2 regions of the Enterococcus sp. DIV0840 genome follow, and region 2 is predicted to be linked to the other one. Evidence: predicted binding sites of a transcription regulator. Region 2 holds the regulator's gene; the other holds the start of a gene.
What was found. The regulator NrdR, encoded in region 2, represses ribonucleotide reductase genes. The targets are predictions, from matches to a motif close to ACACNATATATNGTGT.
Positions count from the first base shown of each region.

Region 1 (3,439 bases), 530 kb from region 2:
TTAAAATTTCAATCGTAAAGTCTTTCGCTTCAGGATTGGTTTCCCAGTCACCACCGTAAAATGCAGATGCGACTTCGTATAAACCAATATAACCTAGCGAAACAGTCGCACGTTTATTTTTGAATAATTCATTAACCGATTCTTTTCTAGACAAACGTTTTCCAAAAGCCCCGTACATATAAAGGATAGGAGCATTTGCAGGTGTTGCTTCTTTACAACGTTCAACACGATAAACTAAAGCATCTTTCATTGTTTCAAGACGCTCACCTAAAAGTGTCCAGAATTTATCCACATCACCCTGGGCTTCCATTGCAATTCTCGGAAGGTTCAAGGTAACAACGCCTAAATTCATACGGCCTACATTGATTTCTTCTCCCTGTTCATCTTTCCAGCCTTGTAGGAAAGAACGACATCCCATCGGTACTTTAAAGCTGCCTGTTAAATCAACTAACTTATCATAATTTAAGACATCAGGGTACATCCGCTTTGTTGCACATTCTAATGCCAATTGTTTTACATCGTAGTTTGGATCTGTTTCATTTAAATTTACACCACGTTTTAATGTGAAAATCAATTTAGGAAAAATAGCCGTTCTATGTTCACTTCCTAAACCATTGATCCGAATTTGTAAAATTGCTCGTTGAATTTCACGTTCAAACCAGCTCAGACCCAAACCAAATCCTAAAGAAGTAAAAGGTGTCTGACCATTGGAAGTGAATAAGGTATTGATTTCATATTCTAAACTTTGCATCGCATCGTAAATGTCTTTTTTTGTTTTACTTTTAGCGTAGGCTTCTTGACGATCAGAGCCTTCGATCCATTCTTTTGCATCTGCTAAATGTTTTTGATAATTTAATTCAGCAAATGGTGCTAATAATTCATCCACACGGTCTGCTGAACAACCGCCGTACTGGCTTGATGCTACGTTTGCAATGATTTGCGAGATTTGGGCAGTCGCTGTTTGGATAGACTTTGGTGCTTCAACTTCTGCATTTCCGATTTTAAATCCATTATTCAGCATACCTTTAAAATCAATCAAACAGCAGTTTGTCATTGGTGTATATGGATGGTAGTCTAAGTCGTGATAATGGATATCGCCTTTTTGATGTGCATTAGCAACATGAGGAGGCAACATTTTAAGCCCAATCGATTTACCTACGATCCCAGCTGTTAAATCTCGTTGTGTATTGAAGACATCACTGTCTTTATTGGCGTTTTCATTCACGACAGATTGATCTTTATTGATCAACTTACCAATTGTAAAGTTGATATCTGTAGCTTTACTACGCTGAAAATCACGGCGAGTACGGTAATTGATGTATTCTTCTGCTAACTCATATTCATTTCTTGCTAGTAAAATATGTTCGACGATATTTTGGATTTCATAGATTTTTACATCTTCAACGAAACGATCTGAAATTTCCTGATCGATTCTTTCCACAATTTCTTGAATGCGTTCATGGGCAAGCGGGTCCAAAGAACCGCGAATTTTTTGTTCAGCTTTGATCAAAGCGTCATAAATTTTTCGATCATCAAAATCAACCAATCGTCCATCTCTTTTAACGATTTTCATCGTGTGTAAGGCTGAATCAGTAGAACTCACTTCATTATTAGCTTGCTTAATCTCCATCATTGCTACCCATCTCCTCATAGATTTATTCCTTCACTATCATAAAACAATTCAATAAATCTTTCAACTATATATAGTGTGAAATTTAATTTTTCACATACATTCACAACTACATATAGTGTTTATGAGAAATGAAAAAATAGTGAAAACAACTGCCTAAAAGGTTTGTGGAAATTGTCACAACATTCTCCCTTAGAAAAATAAATGATTACTAAATTTTTTTTTATTATTACTTAATTGTAAGAGGAAACGATGTTCAGCCACACAAAATATTGATAGAATAGGGATAACGAATAAACTGGAGCGAAAAAATATGAAAAAAATTTTAGAAGTAAATCATTTGAGCAAATCATATGGGTATCGAAATAATAAAGTGCAGGTATTGAATAATATTTCCTTTTCAGTTGATCAAGGGGAATTTGTAGGGATCATGGGACCAAGCGGCGCAGGTAAATCCACTTTATTGAGCACTATCTCAACAATTGCGTTACCAACGATCGGAACGGTTCAAATCGATGGTCAAGACATTTTAAAAATGCGAGATAATCAAATTAGTGATTTCCGACGCAAAAAGTTAGGCTTTATCTTTCAAAATTTTAACCTAATGGATACCTTGACTGTAAAAGATAATATCTTGCTGCCTTTGACTGTTGATCGAATGTCCTTAGCTGAAATGGAGGAGCGCTTAGTACATGTTGCCAACGTTTTGGGGATCGACCAAATATTGAATGCTTATCCAAATGCTATTTCTGTTGGACAAAAACAACGAGCAGCTGCAGCTCGTGCGTTGATCACCAAACCAAAAATAATTTTTGCAGATGAACCAACAGGATCTTTGGACTCTAAGTCGGCGGCTGAGTTGCTGCAATATATGACAAATATGAACTTACAAGATGATGCGACGATCATGATGGTCACGCATGATCCTTATACTGCAAGTTACTGCAATCGTATTTTGTTTATTAAAGATGGTGTGATTTTTTCAGAAGTGGTTCGACAAGGCTCAAGAAAAGAATTTTTTAATCGGGTAATCGATATGCAGGCAACGATTGGTGGAGGTGGTCGTGCCAATGATTTTTAATTTGTCATGGAAAAATTTCAAAGGCCAATTTCTCAATTATTTAGTTTACTTTGTCAGTATGACCTTTGCGGTAGTTGTTTACTATTGTTTTAGTGCGATTACTTATAATAGAGCACTGGCAAATCGAGTCGGGCAAGAGGTCCACATCAACGGAGCGATGAATTTGGGCGGTGTTCTTGTTGTGGTCATGATTTTAGGCTTTATGTTTGCAGCGAATCATTTCTTCTTATTAAAACGAGGGAAAGAAATCGGTTTATATCATTTAATCGGTATGCGAAAAGGTCGGATTTCATATTTATTTTTTGTGGAAACACTCATTTTAGGGGCAGCATCTTTAGTTACTGGGATTTTACTAGGGATTATTTTATCTAAGCTATTTTCGATGATTCTGGCAAAAGCGATGTTTTTACAAGTGGAAAGTCTATTTTTCGTTTCAATTCCATCTATGGTTCAAACAAGTATAGTATTTGTTTTCATGTTGCTGGCGGTCTCACTTCGAAGTAGTTGGCTGATTTATCGTTATCAAGTAACAAACTTACTTAAACCAATCGAAAAAAATACAGCTAACCCAAATAAATTGTCACTATTAAAAGGGTGTTTAGGTATTCTTGGGTTAGTGTTTATTAGTATGGGTTATTTTTTGTCGTATAACGTCATTCGTTTTGGGGCAGCTTTAACACATACATCCATAGGTTTTTCTGGTTTTTTTCTTGTTCCTTTAGTAATAA
Region 1 covers NZ_CP172876.1:1,028,165-1,031,603, forward strand. Annotated here, with positions in the region: gene nrdD (anaerobic ribonucleoside-triphosphate reductase) at 1-1,633, opposite strand, end outside; gene IGL98_RS04895 (ABC transporter ATP-binding protein) at 1,944-2,711, shown strand; gene IGL98_RS04900 (ABC transporter permease) at 2,701-3,439, shown strand, end outside.
Region 1: nrdD (anaerobic ribonucleoside-triphosphate reductase) is a predicted target of NrdR. The motif match lies at 1,695-1,710, and genes of this name have one in related genera.

Region 2 (3,439 bases):
ATAAACTTTTGGACGTCAGGATCTTTCATAACAACTTCAACTAGTTCATTATATCTCTCGTTCATATCTCTTTTTTGAATGATTTTTGACATTTCTTTTCCTACATCTTCCATTATTATTCACCTTCTTCATTTAATAATTCTTGAAGTTCTCTTTCAAGTTCAGCCTGTCTTTCTGGCGAAAGTTTCTTTTCTTCGACTGGATTATCCACCCAATCTGGTAATGTTTCTTGACGGATCGGTCGATTATTTTGTCCGTATCTCTGTCTTGTTTGTTTTTGTTCTTTCCCCTTTTTGGCTAGCTCACGGACATGATCAATGGCTTTCTCTGGTGAAAAAATGCCGCTTTGCGCCCATTCGTTGGCGATTCGATTCACATAATCAGCCTTTAATGTGGGTTGTTTTTGTATATTATAAACATAATTGATCAACACATTGATCACACTGTTCGGCAATCCAGATTTACTCACTAAATACTTGACTAATGAACGCTCTTGCGGGGTTGTATAACCACCACGCTCATTTTTTAATGCTTCCAAATAATTTAATGGAAAATTTTTCTCACTATCCATGATCATCTGAATATCTTGCGTTGAAAAACCATTCATTTTCAATGAATTATAACGGTATGTTTGCTGATCTTCAGCAGTTAACTCCACTGAATCATTTTTTTGAAACTCACTTGATTTTTGCTTTTTGTCAGGATCATAGGTTCTATAAATTGCCCGTTCAAAGTCCTTCACATCAATCTTACTTGTATAATAGTCAAAGGATTTAGAACAAAAATCGATCATATCCAATTCTGTAATCCCAAATAAATTATGGAAGATAAACACTTCTTCTTTGAATCCAGCACTATTATCTGGTAACTTGATCCCAAGTTTTTCTATTCCTTGAACAAAATAAGACCAATCAAAGCTTTCATTGACGGCACTTGGTTTTTGCGCTGGTCTTGGATCATTAAACGATTGTTCCATTTGAATCAACTGCTTACTTTGAGAAATCATTTGTTCTTCTTTGAATAAATAGACATCCTTAAATCCTGCTGAAATCTCTTCATAGCCAGTTAAATTAACAAATTTCGGCTTAAAACGTTCAAATAATTTATCTAGTTTTCTTTGTCCTACACTGTTCAATAATGTTAGTGACAATACTTCATCTTTAAAAAAACGTTCGGCTGTTTCAGGATGATTTAAGCGATATAAAAAACGCATTCCTAGTTCAGAATCATTTTTACAAAAGGTTCCTAATAAACCAATTCCTTCTAATTTCTTTCTAGCCGCTTGGATTTGTTTGATACTCATATCCATCATCGTAACCAAATCTGCATGAAAAAGTGACTCACTAACGCCTGTCTCTTCAACTTCTGATAAAAGTGTCAAGTATAAGCTAAAAGCTTCAGCACCAATAATCGGCTGATATAAAAACGTCAGTATCGCTTGTTCTAGATTGGATAAAGGATGAGATAGTGCTGCTTGAAAAATACTTTTAGGGTGGACTTCTTTCCAATTGTCTTTCAAGGAAAGACCTCCTTATTCATTTGTTGTATCTGAATTTGAAGATTTTGCTTTATCTACGATTCCTTGTAGTTCTTTTAAGAACACACTCATATCTTTAAATTGACGGTAGACACTGGCAAATCGAATATAGGCGATTTCATCCAAATTAACTAAATCTTCCATTACATATTCTCCGACCAAAGTAGTCGAAATCTCATTTTCGCCTAAGCTACGGACACGGTTTTCAACATTATCAACGATTTGTTCCATTTGTTCCATGGCAACTGGACGTTTTTCAGCCGAACGGATCAACCCACGTAAAATTTTCTCTCTATTAAATTCTTCCCGGTCACCATTTTTCTTGATGACTAACAATGGAGCTGCTTCAATTCGTTCGAATGTAGTAAAACGGTAATTGCAATTTTCACATTCTCTCCGACGACGAATCGCACGCCCATCATCGGCTTGACGACTATCGATTACACGGGAGTTATTATGATGACATCTTGGACAACGCATAGTGTTCACCTCATTTTATCTAATAATATCTATTTTTAAAGTTTCGTTTTAGTTTACTTTCTATATTATAACATGAAATGCTAGAGAAACCAGTCATTAACGATTACTTCTTAAGCATTTTTTTCTTATTGTTACGCTCTTATTTAATAACATTTTTCTCTTGTTTCAAAAAAAATAATCGAGTAAGTCGACGTTTTGAACGTTCAAACTTACCCAATAATTATTGCCTTATAGTTCTATTTTGTCTCGCGTTCCCCAGCCAGTATTCCTATGGGTAATATATCCCCAAATTCGAACAGGTGACAATACGAAAATTGCCCATAGTACAGTAAATGGAAAAGCTAAAAAAACGATCCATTTATCCCGATTTGCCAAATCATTCCTAGGAATTGAAAGATATGCCAAGGAATAAACTGCACTAAATGCTAAAGGAGCTACTAAGATTAATGGAAAATCAGTCATTACAAAAAACACCCAGTAAATCAATTGATACTTAATAACGTTCATAGCCGCAAACATAGCCCAGCCAAATGCCTGTCTAAAGAAAACAAAGCTACTAACAGGGAACAGTGCTAACCGCCAAAAGCCTCTAATAAAACTGCCTCTGTTCCAACGTAGATGTTGTCGCACATGATGACTCAGTTTATTCGGCAAATCTGTATAAGAAACTGCTGTCATTTGAGCAACAGTCCGTCCTAAAAGCATCGCTGTTAATGTTAAGAAACTATCATCTGAAAATTCTACTCTAACACGACCAAACGTTTCATTTTCATACCCTAATTTTTGAGCTAAGTTCAAAACTTCAGCCCGATAAAATGCAATTGGACCGCTATTAACAGCTACACTGCCAAACATAGAGTTCATTGATCGTTCTATAAGCACCATGTGTCCGATCACTAATAAATCTGTGATCACAGTCAAAAGATTATCTGTAACATTTCTTGTCACAATCACGCCTGCAACAGAATAAACTCGTTCGTCTTCAAACGGGATGATCCCTTGTTCTATCGCATGTTCTTCAAAAACAGTATCACTGTCGATTGTTAAGATGATCTCATTATGAAAATCAGAAATTTCTAAATGGTTATACGCATTTAATTGTGCTGCACGTTTCCCACTATTTTGCTGCTTGATAAACTGAAAAGAAATACCCTTTTCTGCAAAAATCTCTTGGTATTCCTCTGCAAGTTTTGAATAATCGACAAGCGAGTTACCGTCATCAACAGCAACTAATTCAGCTGGCGGAAGTGTTTGATTTAGAATAGATTGAAATGTATTTTTAATGTTTTCAATTGGTTCATTATACATAGGCATCAATATGTATACATTTCGTTTGCTGACCTTTTCAGATACGTATGGTGTATATAAAGTACTTAAAATAAGAGTAGCTAATGCCATTCCACCACTCATTGTAAAAAAAGG
Region 2 covers NZ_CP172876.1:1,557,331-1,560,769, reverse strand. Annotated here, with positions in the region: gene dnaI (primosomal protein DnaI) at 1-113, opposite strand, end outside; gene IGL98_RS07380 (replication initiation and membrane attachment family protein) at 116-1,519, opposite strand; gene nrdR (transcriptional regulator NrdR) at 1,532-2,017, opposite strand; gene IGL98_RS07370 (glycosyltransferase) at 2,246-3,439, opposite strand, start outside.